DNA from 3 places in the Pseudoalteromonas sp. Of7M-16 genome. Region 2 is predicted to be linked to each of the others. Evidence: predicted binding sites of a transcription regulator. Region 2 holds the regulator's gene; each other region holds the start of a gene.
The links. The regulator FliA, encoded in region 2, starts transcription of late flagellar genes. The targets are predictions, from matches to a motif close to CTAAAGNTNNNNNNNNNNNNGCCGATA.
Positions count from the first base shown of each region.

Region 1 (5,580 bases), on a different contig from region 2:
ATCGATGGTGTCGGGTAGCAAACCGGTCATAGGTTGCCAGTTTTTTGGCTGAAGATAGTCTTTACAGAGCCCGCTAACAGTGTTCGAATTAGCTATAGCCTGTGTACTAATAAGGGGTAGGACTAAAATGCCCCAGTTTTTGTTCATTTATCGACCTTGTCTACCTAGCACCACGATTCAGCCAGACATAATAAATGAAAACAGTGTTAAATACAGTAATTAAGATCAGTAATTGGTGAAAATATGGCGAGCCCAACTCTAACACTTGCATTGCAACGAAAAGAACAAAGAATACGCTTTGTCGAGACACATATTAAACAACTTAAACAAGATGATGATGAATTGAACATCTCTGCTATTACAGGAGATGCAAGCTTTAGATTATATTTTCGCGTTCGCACAACACAGTCTGAGCATATCTTAATGGATGTACCACCAGAAAAAGGCTCGATTGAAGCATTTGTTCACCTCAATCATGTTTTTTCTCAAGGTGGATTGGCTGTACCAGAGATATTGGCTTTCGATATCGAGCTTGGGTTTGTGCTGTTGGAAGATTTGGGGTCGGTCCATCTTGCAGATATTATTGCTCAGCAAGGGGATTACAGTTGTTACAGTGAGTTACTTGCTTGGTTGCCGCAAATTGCAACGCTTGAAGTATCTAAATGGATGAACACTTATGACGCAGCGTTTATCGAGCAGGAGATAAACATTTTTAAATCTTGGTTACTGGAATCTTGGCTGAATTATAGGTGCACCGCTGAGGTAACGCACAATTGGCAACTATTAGTTACCCGCCTTAGCGAGTCTATGGTAGCGCAGCCTCAAGTTGTAATGCATCGAGACTTCCACAGCCGCAATATTATGTATAGCCAAGCCCGTGGGCGTCTTATTGACTATCAAGACGCAGTAGTGGGCCCTGTTTGTTATGATGCTGTTTCGCTGCTAAAGGATTGCTATCTTAAGTTGCCGTCACAACAGTTTGAGCAATTGAAGAGAGAAAGTTATCAGCACCTTTCAGACGCCGGATTACTCCCTGATATGTCTTTTGCACAATATGAAGAGTATTTTAATTTAACAGGACTACAAAGGCATTTAAAAGCGGCAGGTATTTTCGCTCGGTTACATTTGCGAGATGACAAACCTGGCTACTTACCAAGCATATTACCAACTATAAATTACATCGTGGAAACTGCGGAGATGTTTACTGAGTTTCAATGGCTTGCAACTTGGTTACAATCCGAGATAATACCTATGATAGAAAAGAAATTAACAGAATCATTATGAAAGCAATGATCTTAGCCGCTGGTCGCGGGCAGCGTATGATGCCCTTGACCGCAGATATGCCAAAACCTTTATTAGAAGTTGGCAATAAGCCACTAATACAATACCACCTCGAAAGATTAAAGTTGGCAGGTATTACGCAAGTGGTGATCAATTTAGCGTGGCAAGGCGACAAAATAGAACGCTATTTTGGTGATGGCAAGCGTTTAGGTATGCAAATTGACTACAGTTACGAGCCCGATGGGGGGCTGGAAACTGCCGGTGGAATTGTTAAAGCAATGCCAATGTTGTGCAAAGATCATGATACTTTTATTGTGATTAATGGTGATATCTTTACCGATTATGATGTACATGCGTTAAGTCAGTTACAACTTATGCCCGCAGAAGCACACCTAGTTTTGGTGGAAAACCCACCTCACAACCCCGCTGGAGATTTTCGTTTAAGTCACCAACCAGCCAATGAGCAAACTTATACATTTTCTGGTATCGGGCTGTATCATAGGGCATTTTTTGACAACCTTTCAGTAGAAAAAATTCCACTTGGACCAATGTTAAGATCTGGAATAGAGGAAGGGGTGGTTTCTTGTGAATTGTACGTCGGGGTATGGCATGATATAGGTACACCAGAGCGACTGTCTGAGATCAACGCAGCCTTGGAGGCTAGTAATGTGGGGTAAAATTCTAGGTACTGGGTTTGGTTTTTTGTTTGGGAAATGGCTTGGAGCTGCCCTTGGATTTTATTTGGGCCATTTGTTTGATAAAAGCTTAAAGCAAGACTTTGACAAGGCTGGTGGGTTTCAAGGTTTTTTTAGTGGCGATGACCTAAATGAACGTCAAGCACTGTTCTTTTCTAGCTGCTTTGCGGTTATGGGCCATATCGCGAAATCTAACGGTAGAGTGAGCGAGGTGCATATCCGTGCCGCTTCAGCTTTTATGGATGAGATGGCTCTACATGGTGACGACCGCAAAGAAGCACAAAGTGCCTTCAACTCTGGTAAGCAAAGTGACTTTTCTATTAAAGAAGCTGTAGAGGACTTTAAAGAGGCATTTGCACGACGCTATGATTTATTGCAGCTGTTTTTAGAGATTCAAATTCAAATGGCGTTTTCAGACGGCCACCTTTCCAGCAAGGAGTTGGAACTGCTGAAATTGGTCAGTAAATTTTTAGGTATTGGTAACAAGCACTTTAATTTCGTATTAAAACGCTATCAAGCAGAATTTAAGTTCAGACAGCAGCGGGCTCAATGGCAATCGCAGCAGCAAAGCCGTCATTCACAAAGTAGTTTTAGGCAAGAGCGTGAACAGTCGGGTAACTACCGCCAAAACACAGCCGCTAGCACTGATGTATCCAAGGAGCATGCATTAGCCGTGTTAGGACTTGAGCAAGGTGCAAGTGATAAAGAGATTAAACGTGCATACCGTAAATTGATGGCACAGCATCATCCAGACAAATTGGTATCTCAAGGGTTACCTGAACATATGATGGAAGTTGCAAAAGCCAAATCGCAAAGTATTCAAGCGGCCTACGAAGTGCTTAAAAAATAGCACGTCTAGAGCTGTCTTAAAAAACCAGAAAGTTCTTTTCGCAATCTATAATGTTGGTTTTGTTGGGAGTTTTGGCCGAAAAGCTCCCTTTGACGATAATCGTATTTACTATTTCTTTTTGCCCATCGACGTCTATCTTTGATTGTGTGAAGCACAGCAGGGTTATCGTATGAATAAAAAACGTCTAGCAGTGCTGGGCTTACCAGCGATAAACTTGCTGCGAGGTGCTTGTTTCTATTTGGGTTTGCAAGTTGAGCGCTGACAGTGACCAAAGCATCCACACGTATTTTGGGCAGCGTAGCTAGATACTCGGCAAATAACCCCGCACTGTTGCCAAACGCAACAATGGCAATGTGCTCATGTTCACGTAGCGCCAAAGTTTTATATAGCGCATCAAAGCGTGCCACAAGTTCAGTTTTGTAATCATTTAGGGCGGATTCGCTTATCGCAGAGATAACAGTTTGTCGCGGTGCGTTTGATTCGCTTTTGGCTGTATTTGCAATGGCGTCTTGCATTAAGTCGGCGTTGGCATTGAAACCGGGCGAGGGGATCACATAGGTGTCGTAGCCATCATCATTGAGTGCCTCACGCAAGTAACTCAGACCGTTTCCTTGTAAAGGCGACTGCTCTATGCCTGGCAGCATGACAATAATACCTCGCTTGCTACCACTCATATATTCGGAGAAAAGCACAGGGATCTCTCTGTCATCGTCTTTGATAGTAATGAAAGAGTCGCTGGGCAACCAGTAACTCAAATCGGCTTCTATTACTTCGACTTTGGCTACAGGTGCAATGTGCTCTATTGCTAAACTCTGGTTTTTGAATGCGGCGATAGTGCATAAAAAAATAATTAAATGTGAAATTATCGTATGTTTCATCGAGTATTCGTCAAATCCGCTGCGGCTAACTTAAGTATCGACTAAAAACCAGCGAGCTTTAGTATTTTAATTCGGGAATTTGATACACTGTGCGGGTATCAAATTATGGAGGTTCAAAAGTGTCTAAAGTGGCAGATAGCAAACGTGATTATATTTGGCTGTTTTTTAAAGGTGCAGGTATGGGCGCTGCGGACGTTGTTCCAGGTGTTTCCGGGGGGACAATTGCTTTTATTACCGGTATCTATGCACGCCTTTTAGCCGCAATTAAAAATGTCAACGTAGCCGCTTTACAGATGGTTTTGAAGGGGAAAATAAAAGATGCGTGGGCACATGTTGACGGAAACTTTTTGCTAGCTGTATTTGGAGGGCTATTTACCAGTGCTTTATCACTGGCAAAAATTATTACCTATCTGCTAGACAATCATCAGCAGCTGGTTTGGTCATTCTTTTTTGGGTTGATCATCGCCTCATTTGTGTACATTGCAAAACAGGTGGAGCGCTGGCAGCTTAAGCACATTGCAAGTTGTGTTGTTGGAGCGCTGATAGCACTGGTGATTACATCATTGAGTCCAGCGGAAGCTCAGGCACAACCTTGGTTTTATTTCGTTGCTGGAAGCATTGCAATTTGCGCGATGATTTTGCCCGGTATTTCCGGGAGCTTTATTTTGCTTTTGTTGGGAATGTATGGACATGTCTTAAATGCGGTGAATGATCGTGACTTTGCTCTGGTTGGCTTGTTCTTGATTGGATGTGTGTGTGGGCTGATGATGTTTTCAAGATTTTTATCGTGGCTCTTGGCACGATTTGAACAAGTTACATTTGCTTTGTTGTCTGGTTTTCTCATCGGCTCATTAAACATGTTGTGGCCATGGAAAAAGGTCGTGACAACCTATGTCAATTCGAGCGGCGTTGAAAAGCCTCTAATGCAAAAAAATATTTCACCGATGGAGTTTACGCAAGTCACGGGTCAAGATGCCCAGTTACTACTTTGCTCAGTACTGGCTGTTGTAGGACTGATGTTAATACTAGCGCTAGATAAGCTTAGCCATCAGGACTAACCTAATTGCTAAATCGAGCCACTTTCTATGTGGCTCATTTTTTGTCGTTTGAGCTTCCCATTGCTCTTTTTACCTGAGCCAACAAAATCAAGTTAACGAAATAATCATAATTCCGCGATATCATAAGGTTCGCCATGTTAGCTCATGCTTTCACCTGTTTTTTCGTAAACCAGCTGTAAAAATTAGACTAGAGTACAATGCCACAAGTGTAAAAAGTGTGTTACTTTCTGGCGAAGATGTACTCACTAAACAAGGAAACACCTTGAAATGAAACTTGTAGGGATAAGTTGCCTGCTATTGTTCTGTTTGCTGGGGATCAATTTTTCAGCGTTTGCTTCTACTACTCAACTCGATTTGACCGCTAACACTTTGGGTTTTATATGCATAGCCATTTTTGTGGTTGCCTATACCCTTGTAATGCTGGAAGAAAAATTACATATGCGAAAGTCAAAACCGGTTTTGGTTGCCGCTGGGTTAATTTGGATTTTAATTGGCGCTTATTATATTGAGCAAGGCATGCCAGATGCAACTGAGCATGCTTTTCGCCATAACCTACTCGAGTTTGCAGAACTCATGCTGTTTTTGTTAGTGGCAATGACGTATATCAATGCACTGGAAGAGCGCAGGTTATTCGACTCGCTTCGCGCATGGATGGTAAGAAAAGAATTCAACTACAAAACCCTGTTTTGGCTAACGGGCTTTTTGTCATTTTTTATTTCACCTATTGCCGATAATTTAACTACAGCTTTGTTAATGTGCGCCGTGATCATGAAAGTAGCGGAAGGAGACAAAAAGTTTATCAATCTAAGTTGTATCAA
Region 1 is NZ_JAKRFY010000011.1:81,801-87,380, reverse strand. It holds gene lptD (LPS assembly protein LptD) at 1-147, opposite strand, end outside; gene MHN81_RS13145 (phosphotransferase) at 244-1,284, shown strand; gene murU (N-acetylmuramate alpha-1-phosphate uridylyltransferase MurU) at 1,281-1,958, shown strand; gene djlA (co-chaperone DjlA) at 1,948-2,826, shown strand; gene MHN81_RS13130 (DUF3530 family protein) at 2,832-3,704, opposite strand; gene MHN81_RS13125 (DUF368 domain-containing protein) at 3,824-4,762, shown strand; gene nhaD (sodium:proton antiporter NhaD) at 5,030-5,580, shown strand, end outside.
Region 1: a site for FliA is predicted at 3,740-3,766, ahead of MHN81_RS13130 (DUF3530 family protein). Genes of this name have one in related genera too.

Region 2 (5,580 bases):
CCACTGACAACGATTGTAAAAGTACTGCAAAATTTACTCAATGAAGGTGTGGCAATTCGAGATATGAGATCAATTGTACAGACCTTAGTTGAATACGGTCCGCGAAGCCAAGACCCTGATGTACTAACGGCTGCAGTGCGAATTTCACTACGCAGACTCATTGTTCAAGATGCTGTTGGTAACGCTGATGAGATACCTGTCATAACATTGGCGCCCGAGTTGGAACAGATGTTGCATCAGTCACTTCAGAACGCAGGTGATGAGGGGGCAGGCATAGAGCCAGGACTTGCAGAGCGACTTCAAGGTTCATTGAGAGAAGCGCATCAAACGCAAGAAATGCTAGGCGAGCCGTCCATCTTATTAACCTCAGGTATGTTAAGAAGTGTTTTATCTCGATTTGTCAAACATACGATCCCTGGATTAAGAGTGATGTCTTATCAGGAAGTACCAGACGAGAGACAAATCAAGATTATTAGCTCTGTAGGGCAATAATAGAGGAACGAGGTGCTGAGTTATGAAGATTAAAAGATTTTTTGCAAAAGATATGCGTACTGCTCTAAAAGAAGTAAAAGATGAATTAGGTGCAGACGCGGTGATCATGTCAAACAAAAAGCTTGCTGACGGCGTAGAAATTGTCGCTGCAATTGACAACGACCGTGTAGCGCCGCAGGCACAGGCAGCACCCGTGGATACTCGTCCAGAGCCTGCACCTGCAGCTGTACAAAAGCCAACATATAGTCAGCCTGCAAGAGTGGTTAAGCCTCAAACGCGTCGTCCTCAAGCACAGCCTCAGGCTCAAGTGGCTGATAGCCTAGAAGCGCTCCTAGAGCGTCAAGCTCCAAAACCTCGTTCTCCTGAGCTTGCTTCTATGTTTTCGAACTCAGGTATAGATACTGATGACTTGTTTCAACCTCAACAAGCACAGAGACCTGAATTTAATCAAACTCAGCAAACTCAACCTATTAGCGCTCGTCAACGTCCTGTTAAAGAAGCAGATCCTATTTCTTCAGATTGGGGTTTTGACGATGATTTAGATTCAGAGCTGGATCCGCAACAAACAGTTAAAGCCGCTCCACAAGATGAAATGAGCTCGATGCGTGATGAGATGAATGCGATACGTCAATTACTTGAATATCAGCTTTCGGGTTTAATGAAACAAGAAATGGAACGGCGTGATCCGACCAGAGCTTGTTTAGTGGACCGCCTTCAAGGTATGGGTATTAGTTCTGATGTCGCAGAGCAAATGGCCTGTTTTATCCCTGATGACGTATCGAGAAAAGAAGCGTGGAATGCACTTTTAAATATGGTTGTAAATCAAATGCACACAACCAATAACGATATTCTTCGTCAAGGCGGTGTGTATGCCATGGTTGGACCAACTGGAGTTGGTAAGACAACTACTGTTGCAAAGCTAGCTGCATTAGGCGCTCAAAAGTATGGTGCAGATAAAGTTGCTTTAATTACCACAGATACATATCGAATTGGTGCTTACGAGCAATTGGCAACTTATGGTAGAATCATTGGCTGTCCGGTAAAGCAAGTTAAAGATGCTAATGAATTAGCAGAAGTTCTTTATCATTTACGAAATAAACGACTAGTATTAATAGATACTGCAGGCATGAGTCAAAGAGACTTGCGTTTAACTGAACAACTTAATACATTGATGCGTAGTTCAAGAGTTGATATTCGTAGCTATTTAGTATTAAGTGCAACATCGCAAATGCATGTTTTACAAGAAACTGTCAATCACTTTAAGAAAGTAAATTTAAGCGGTTGCATTTTTACAAAACTTGATGAATGTCTAAGTTTAGGTGAGATTATTAGTATTGCGATTCAAAATCGTTTGCCAATAGGGTATCTTACCAACGGACAGCGAGTGCCAGAAGACATTCGTGTAGCAAATGCTCAAAAATTAGTTAAAAAGGCTGAGCAATTGTATTTAAAAAGAACAAAAGCACAACATTCACGACGTGAAGCAGTGGCGTCCCAGACAGTAGGAATGTATGATTAATACAGTTTTAGATCAAGCAAGTGGCCTGCGTAAAATGAATCAAAAAAGTAACCACGGAGTAAAAGTAATAGCAGTAACTGGTGGTAAAGGAGGAGTCGGTAAGACCAATGTTTCATTGAATACTGCGATTGCGTTAGGACAACAAGGCCATAGAGTATTAGTTTTAGATGCTGACCTTGGATTAGCAAATTGTGACGTAATGCTAGGGTTACGTGTTGAACGCAACCTGTCTCATGTGCTATCCGGCGAATGTGAATTAGATGAGATTTTAGTTGAAGGGCCTGCTGGTATAAGAATTGTGCCTGCTACTTCAGGCTCTCAAAATATGGTTGAATTAAGCCCAGCAGAACATGCAGGTCTTATTCGAGCATTCAGTGAATTAAGCAACGATTTTGATGTTCTGATTGTTGATACGGCTGCTGGTATTTCAGATATGGTACTCAGTTTTTCAAGAGCAGCTCAAGATGTCATGGTTGTCGTTTGTGATGAGCCAACGTCAATCACAGATGCTTACGCACTGATAAAAGTATTAAGCCGAGAGCACGGAGTTTACAAATTTAAAATTGTCGCGAATATGGTGAGAAGCCTTCGCGAAGGCCAAGAACTTTTTGCAAAGCTCTCGAAAGTGACGGACAGGTTTTTAGATGTAGCGCTTGAACTCGTTGCAACAATACCTTTCGACGAAAATATGCGAAAGTCTTCGCGTCGTCAAAAAACGATCGTGGAACTCTACCCTAATTCCCCAGCAGCAGTTGCATTTAGGGGATTGGCAAGTAAAGCAGTGAAATGGCCTGTACCTCACCAGCCTTCAGGTCACTTAGAGTTTTTCATTGAGCAACTAGTTAACGGGTAATTATGGCTACACCGGTCAATCGAATGGCGGGATATCAAACAGCAGATCACCTGAATAAGGTGGTTGAGCGTCATACACCTTTAGTCAAAAAAGTTGCTTGTCATTTGCTCGCGAGGCTACCCGCGAGCGTTCAACTCGATGACCTAATTCAATCAGGCATGATCGGCTTAATTGAAGCGACAAAGAATTTTGATGCAAGTAAAGGGGCTAGTTTTGAAACCTTTGCTGGGATTCGAATTCGCGGTGCTATGTTAGATGAAATACGCCGCGGAGACTGGGCTCCACGCTCAGTTCATAAAAATAGCCGTATGGTGGCAGAGGCAATTTCTGAGCTGGAAACAGCCTTAGGCCGAGAGCCTAAAGATACTGAAATCGCTGAAAAACTTGATATTCCCTTAGATGAGTACCATCATATTTTACATGACGTAAATGCAAGTAAAATTATTGGCATTGAAGACTTGGGTGTCGATCAAGATGTAATTTCACCTGCAGGCAGTGATTTAGCGCTAGACAAACCATTCAATAACGTTAAGAATGAGCGCTTTAATGAATCGTTAGTAGAAGCAATTAAAACATTACCGGAGCGAGATGCGATGGTTCTGTCTTTGTACTATAACGATGAAATGAATTTAAAAGAGATTGGCCAGATCCTTGATGTGAGCGAGTCTCGAGTGAGTCAGATTCATGGTCAGGCAATGATTAAACTCAGAGCCAAGATAAATGACTGGATCAATTAGAGTACATTTTATTATTTATTTAGGTTCAAACCTCACCGGAGGAAGTTTTGGATAAGAACATGAAAATTCTCGTGGTTGATGATTTCTCTACAATGAGAAGAATAATCAAAAACCTGTTGAGAGACTTAGGCTTTACAAATGTTCAAGAGGCAGATGATGGCAGCACTGCGCTTCCAATGTTGCAAAATCAAGAATTTGACTTTGTTGTTACCGATTGGAATATGCCAGGTATGCAAGGTATCGACCTGCTAAGAGCGATAAGAGCCGATGACAGCCTTAAGCACATTCCTGTGCTGATGGTAACTGCAGAAGCTAAAAAAGAACAAATTGTTGCAGCAGCTCAAGCTGGTGTGAATGGTTATATCGTCAAGCCATTTACAGCTGGAACATTGAAAACTAAGTTAGAAAAAGTCTTTGAACGCTTAGGCTAGTTACGAGTAAGGATAGGCTTATGTCAGAATCCTCTGCGCCACAAATAACATTAGAGCAAGCAAAGCAACTTGTTGAGTTTCTTGAAAATGGTGAACAAGAAAAAGCTGATCAAATTTTAATTGAAGCGACTAATAAAGAACAATCTGAATTATTTGCTGAAGTCGGAAAATTGACACGCCAATTACACGAATCGTTGAAAAACTTCGAGTTAGATACGCGTTTATCAGACTTAACAACTGAAGCCTTACCAGATGCAAAACAACGTTTAAATTATGTCATGGAAATGACAGAAAACGCGGCTAACAAAACAATGGACGCGGTGGAAGCGAGTTTGCCGCTTGCTCAACAGTTGGCAGATGAGCTTTCTGAAATAAAGCCTACCTGGGATAGGTTAATGAGTCGTGATATACAATTAGGGGAGTTTAAATCCCTGTGTCACGACTTAAACGACTTTATGCAATCTTCACAAGGCCGTACCGACGAGCTACAAACCTTGATGACAAATGTATTGATGGCGCAAGATTATCAAGATTTGACCGGTCAAGTTATTCGCCGAGTCATTGAACTTGTCAGAGAGGTTGAAGACAGTTTAATTCACTTATTAACTGTATTTGGCACGTCAGAAGTGGGTCAACTTAGCACGGCTCAACAACCACAAGAAGTAGTTGAAACCACCACTGATGAACTATCTGGTCCAGAAGGACCTATCATTGACGCTGAAGAACGAGACGATGTTGTGTCTGGTCAGGATGAAGTTGATGATTTGTTATCTAGTTTGGGTTTCTAATAGGAGAGTATAATAATGAGCTTTGAAGTCGATGAAGATATCTTACAAGACTTTCTTGTTGAAGCTGGAGAAATACTCGAACTGTTATCTGAGCAACTCGTTGAATTAGAAAACAACCCAGATGACAAAGATTTACTAAATGCAATTTTTAGAGGTTTCCACACCGTCAAAGGTGGTGCAGGCTTTCTAGGCATGAATGAGCTGGTTGATGCTTGTCACGGTGCTGAGAATGTTTTCGATGTACTGAGACAAGGCCAACGTTCAGTCAACCCAGAATTAATGGATGTGATCTTGCAGTCACTGGATACAATAAACGATATGTTTGCTTGTATTCAAAACCGCGAGCAACCAGAACCTGCTGATCAAGCGTTACTTGATGTATTGCACAAGCTTAGCCAACCAGCATCTGCTGACGAAGAACCTGTCGCATTAACTCCAGAACCAGAGGCTGTTGTTGCCCCGCCGCCAGAAGCACCACCCGAACCTGAAGCTGACGTATTTTTTGACTTAGATGGCAGTAGTGAAGAAAGTAGCGAGCCCGCTAAGTCTGATAACATTGATGAAATAACAGAAGAAGAATTTGAAAGCCTGTTAGATGAGCTACATGGCTCAGGAAACGGTCCTTCGGTAGAAGAGCAAGCACCGGCTGCCCCGTCGCCTGCTGCACCGCCAGCAAATGCAAATGACGGTGATATTACTGACGATGAATTCGATAGTTTGTTAGATGAGTTACACGGTGTTGGTCAGTTTGGTTCTACAC
Region 2 is NZ_JAKRFY010000018.1:58,476-64,055, reverse strand. It holds gene flhA (flagellar biosynthesis protein FlhA) at 1-492, shown strand, start outside; gene flhF (flagellar biosynthesis protein FlhF) at 515-2,011, shown strand; gene MHN81_RS17905 (MinD/ParA family protein) at 2,004-2,864, shown strand; gene MHN81_RS17900 (RNA polymerase sigma factor FliA) at 2,867-3,601, shown strand; gene cheY (chemotaxis response regulator CheY) at 3,649-4,032, shown strand; gene MHN81_RS17890 (protein phosphatase CheZ) at 4,053-4,820, shown strand; gene MHN81_RS17885 (chemotaxis protein CheA) at 4,836-5,580, shown strand, end outside.

Region 3 (5,580 bases), on a different contig from region 2:
GTAGAGATTCGGGTATGTTTGTTTACATAATAATATTGTTGATTGTTGCTTTGGTTGTGATAGCTGTATGGATTAGTGCAATACAGCAACACAAAGAGAAACAAGAAGCAGAAAGACGCAAAGAACTAGCAAAACAAAAGCGGATAATAGAAGAGTCCGAAGATGTTCTCGTGAATAGCACAAATATCCCTATGTCTGGGGACATGCTTAGGGTGATTCAAAAACGTGTTCATGATGCGTTAGCCATGATGGTAGAACTCACCCCCACATCAAGAGAGCTTAAAAACCGACTGCACGAATCTCAAGAACGCATGAGTATGGAACCTGCTAACCTCACTGACAGTGATAAAGTCTCATTGCCCGACAACGACAAACAGCTGATTGCGCTGGTGCAAGGCATCAAAAAACTTCGCCAACTTTTACGCTCTGAACACAGTAAAGGGAAAGTAGATACTCAAGTCTTTGTAAAAGAAGACCGTCGTTTAGAGAAGATCCAACTACGCATTAACGTTGAAAGCCAGATCAAACGAGGCCTATCTGCAAAAACAGCCAATATGGTTGGCTCAGCCAGACAGTACTTTGAAAAAGCCTATGCGACCATAATGGCTGTGACCTATAGCGACGAATATGTAACTGAGAAAAAGAACCAGCTAGAGACCTACCTCAACGAAATTAGTGTTGAACTAAAGGCTTCGAATGCTTCTGCGGTTAAGAAAAAAGCAGAAAAAGAAAAGGACGATTTAGACGTCCTTTTCGCTCCGAAAAAGAAATGGTGATCAACTAAGCGCAAATTTGACGATAAATAACACAGTCAGAACCCACACACTGATGGATATATCGTCTTTTTTGTTGCAAGCCAGCTTTACCGCAGTGTAAGCAATAAAACCCAATGCTATCCCATGTGCAATTGAGAATGTTAGCGGCGTCATCAACAAAACAACGCTAACAGGGATCGCGTCTGTCATATCGTCCCAGTTCACCAGCTTCAGGTTTTGCAACATCAAAACTGCGACATACAAAATTGCACCAGCAGTTGCATATGCAGGCACCATTTTTGCCAAAGGTGCAAAAAACATCATAAGTAAAAAGCAAAAGCCCACAACCACAGCTGTGAGCCCCGTGCGTCCGCCAACAGAAACACCAGATACAGACTCGATATAAGAAGTCGTCGTAGATGTCCCTAAAAACGAACCTGCGACTGTCGCAGTGCTGTCTGCAGATAAAGCGCGCCCTAATCTCGGCATATTTCCTTTTTCATCTGCAATGCCCGCTTTTTGAGTTACTGCGACCAAAGTACCGCTAGTATCAAACAGGTCAACAAATAAGAAAGCAAATACCACGCTCAGCATAGTAATTTCTAATGCGCCGGCAATATCTAATTGGCCTAACGTAGGCGCAATGCTCGGTGGTGCAGAAACAATGCCTTGGTACTCAACTAAACCTGCCGCCCAAGCGACAACCGTGACTAATAAAATACTGATCAATACACCACTTTTCCACTCTCTATACATTAGTGCAGTAATCACAAAAAGGCTGAAAATGGCCAACAATGGACCGGGACTGGTAATATCGCCAAGTTGCACAAAAGTGGCTGGGCTTGAAACAATAATTTCAGCATTCTTTAATGCGATCAAAGCCAAAAACGCCCCAATCCCAGTTGCTATCGCACGCTTGAGTACAACTGGAATTGCCTGAATTACCCACTCTCTAATTTTGAAAATACTTAGTAGTAAAAACAGGCACCCAGATAAGAAGACCGCCCCCAAGGCAGTTTGCCAGCTATGCCCCATACCTAAAACAACACCATACGTAAAAAATGCGTTTAACCCCATACCAGGTGCCAAAGCCAATGGGTAATTTGCAAAGAAGCCCATAATAAAACAGCCAATTGCAGCGGCTAAACAAGTGGCAACGAACGCTGCACCATGATCAATCCCGGCTTCAGCCAACATGGCCGGGTTAACAAATACAATATAAACCATGGTAATAAATGTAGTGAGCCCTGCCACGACCTCCGTTTTTACATTGGTCTGTAGCGCTTTGAGAGAAAATAGTTTTTCTAGCATGTCTTTGTATTTTAAATAGAAACGAGGGAGGCGATTTTACCATATTTCCTCGTCATTAACGGACAAATAAACTAAAAATCAGCTACAATGAAAACTAAGTTGTAATAAGTGAAGAGAGTATGAAAAGTAATCAATCTACAAAAGCTTATGGCGGAGACCTCGAGCAGCAACTATTCAATGTACTCGAATTTGTCACCCAAGAACCAGACCCCAAACACAGCTGGCCAAAGGCACAAGATCCAGAACAAGCTTATAAAAAAGGCCTTTATTACATCAAAGAAAAGCAGTATCCGCTTGCCGCTAAGTGGATGAGATTGGCAGCGATGTCTGGTGATAACAAAGCACAATTTTATTTGGGCTTGTTATTTATAAAAGGCCAAGGCGTGCCTAAAAGTGTTTTTCACGGTGTCGCTTGGTTAAGCTTAGCGCAGAGTCAAGGCAATAGCGCGGCATTAAGTACTCTCAATGAAGTCCGCCCTCACCTGACAACAAAACGTTATATAGATGCACAGTGCTATGCTGCTACTTTATTTGAACAAATCCATCAGCAAATGCATTTTGGGGCAAGCCCAGAGTAGCTTCAGGTATTAACAAGTCGAAGTGAACAAAAAAACACCAAATAAAACTTGATTAAAACCACTGTATGAAATACTGTATACATACTGTATAAAGAATCAGTGGTCTAATCATGTTACCAATCACACCCAATGTAAAAACGCAATCGAGCAGCATTAGTCATGCCAGTAGTTTGAATATCTTGGATGCATACGATGAAACAACCACCAGTAATGAACTTTTAAAAATCTTATATCGTTGCAATTCAAAAGCCGGCTGGACACTTTTGATAGCACCAGATCAGGTTTTCAGTAAATCTATGTTAGATGGCTACAATATTGATGTTAATAAGCTACTAGTGCTTAAGCAAAAGGATCTGATAAACTTAGAGCACACACTGGATAGCGCTTTGTCCAATGGTAATTTTGCAGCTGTCATCACTTGGCCTGGTATTTTAACGAAAAAGCAAATTGAATATCGTAGCCTAAATCACTCTAAAACAGCACTGTACTGCTTTAAAGACTTTGCTCAATTGCCACTATCAAAGCTCACACACTAACTATATAGGTCATTTATGTGTTTTTGTGGTAACACACAAGCCTTTGAGCAATGCTGCAAGCCATTTATTAAAGGACAGTCTATTCCTCACCAATCTGAACAGCTAATGCGCTCTCGTTATAGTGCATACTGTACAAAGGAATGTGAGTATATTTTAAATACGTATGCATCAAAAACACGCAGCGAGCACACAGTCGAAGATATACTCATGTTCGCTCAGCAAGTTAAGTTTGTTCATTTGGATGTTATTGAAACTGATCAAGATGACCAATATCAATATGTAGAATTCAAAGCAGCGTATTTAGAAGGGGTGCAGCTGAGCGTGTTGCACGAACGCTCCAGATTTGTAAAAGAGAATGGCGCATGGCTATATCTTGACGGCGCTCTTTACCCTGAAGAAAGTAAAAAAGTAAGCCGAAACGATCCTTGTCCCTGCTTAAGTGGGAAAAAGTTCAAGAAATGTCACGGATAACCTGCATTCAGCCTGAAGTGGCGTTACCTCACCAATGCCACTTTCGAGATTTAATCAGCACTCCCTATCTTATCAGAATCATAATAAAGCGATTATACAGCCACATTTAATTGAGACTGCATTTCTCCACTGGCCAACTGATCATAAAACCCGGCAGCATCTATTTCTCTTTCTTTAACCTCAATTTCAGGATGCTTTTGTTTATATAGTTTTGCTTTCACTGCCGGCTCTAGGTTTTCCATGACGTTTAAAGGGATATGCGTTTTATCATCACGAATATGAAATGGTTCAGGGTCAAGGCACTCATTTAGCTTGATGTCTTCTAACCCACCATCCTTCACAAAATAACGGTTGTATTGTCCGATTAAAAAATCAAACTCTTCAGGTGCCAATGGCTGCTTCGGGCCTACTTGTAACTCTTTTCGCAATGCCTCTTCAGACTTATCAGCTTCGTCAACAGCACTTCGTGGTAAGTCAAACTGGCTAAAATCCAATGCATCTTGTGATAATGCACTTAATAGCAGAGCAAAATCGCTTCTACGCGATTCATGGACACTCAAACTCAACGCATTGCCTAATTGCGCTTCTTTGAGTAACAATTGTTCTATCTGCATGGATTTTCGCCAAAATTTTCAAAGTCTGAAAATTTATCGGCATTTTTTGAAAAAACTTTAGGACATTTCTTTACTTCGCCAAAAACTTTGTTATTATCAGCGCCGTTGTTGAGGAGGGGTTCCCGAGCGGCCAAAGGGATCAGACTGTAAATCTGACGGCTCAGCCTTCGCTGGTTCGAATCCAGCTCCCTCCACCATCAACGACAAAGTACAATTGGAGGGGTTCCCGAGCGGCCAAAGGGATCAGACTGTAAATCTGACGGCTCAGCCTTCGCTGGTTCGAATCCAGCTCCCTCCACCACTTTGTACTTGAAAATCTGTTATGGAGGGGTTCCCGAGCGGCCAAAGGGATCAGACTGTAAATCTGACGGCTCAGCCTTCGCTGGTTCGAATCCAGCTCCCTCCACCACTTCCTTTTTATCTTAATTTAATTTCTTTACATCTTCATTTCATTTTTAGTATCTACAGGATAATCTTCATTTCCTGCTTCAAATATGCCTTTGCTTTTTCAAATTCAGGATTATAACGCCCTACAATACGCCAGAATGCCTGATTGTGCGCCATGACATGATAATGCGCGAGCTCATGCACTATCACATAATCAATAACCCATTTAGGTGCACTCAATAAAGCACTGTTGAAAGCTAATACACCTTTACTAGAAAGGCTGCCCCACCGCCGTTTATAAAAGCGTACTTTTAGGGTTTTATATTCCGACCCCATCAAAGCCTGATAGTAAGGTAATCTTGCATGTAAATAGGCTTCAAGTTCAACCTTAAACAAATCATATATTTCTCCAATGTGGTTATCTCTGTGCTGTTGCATTGAAGATTCTATATAGATGCAATGGTATTGGTGATCAATATAGCCAGACGAATGCCCATAACAAACCGTGTAGTGCTCTCCATAGATTGCCACTTTTTCTATTGGTGTTTGCTTACATGGTAAAGAATCTGCTACCAAACGCTGTTTTTGAGCAACCCAGCTTTGCTTTGAGCTCAGCCAACCCTGTAACCAGTTTTCACAAATCCCCTCAGGCGCATAAACGACAACTCCGTCCGGTTTTACTTTAATTGCAACTGTCTTTCTTCGTCGACTGAGCTTAAGTTGGTAATTGAAATTCATAGTAAATTTATTGCTTTTTCATCTATCAATCTAATTTGCTGCTAACCTTTATACTTATTACGGAAAAAACAGGCTGCCATGAACAATAAACCTAAATGTCAGTATACATCTCCTGATGGACACAAGTGTCAAGAAATAGACATGGGCTCTGGATATTGTTTTTGGCACGATGCCAAATTCGACAAAAGTG
Region 3 is NZ_JAKRFY010000002.1:372,244-377,823, forward strand. It holds gene MHN81_RS03685 (hypothetical protein) at 15-776, shown strand; gene MHN81_RS03690 (NCS2 family permease) at 777-2,066, opposite strand; gene MHN81_RS03695 (SEL1-like repeat protein) at 2,186-2,644, shown strand; gene MHN81_RS03700 (SulA-like leucine-rich domain-containing protein) at 2,755-3,180, shown strand; gene MHN81_RS03705 (YchJ family metal-binding protein) at 3,196-3,651, shown strand; gene MHN81_RS03710 (VC2046/SO_2500 family protein) at 3,744-4,265, opposite strand; tRNA gene MHN81_RS03715 (tRNA-Tyr) at 4,378-4,462, shown strand; tRNA gene MHN81_RS03720 (tRNA-Tyr) at 4,482-4,566, shown strand; tRNA gene MHN81_RS03725 (tRNA-Tyr) at 4,590-4,674, shown strand; gene MHN81_RS03730 (YgjP-like metallopeptidase domain-containing protein) at 4,728-5,390, opposite strand; gene MHN81_RS03735 (ion channel) at 5,469-5,580, shown strand, end outside.
Region 3: a site for FliA is predicted at 4,300-4,326, ahead of MHN81_RS03710 (VC2046/SO_2500 family protein). Genes of this name have one in related genera too.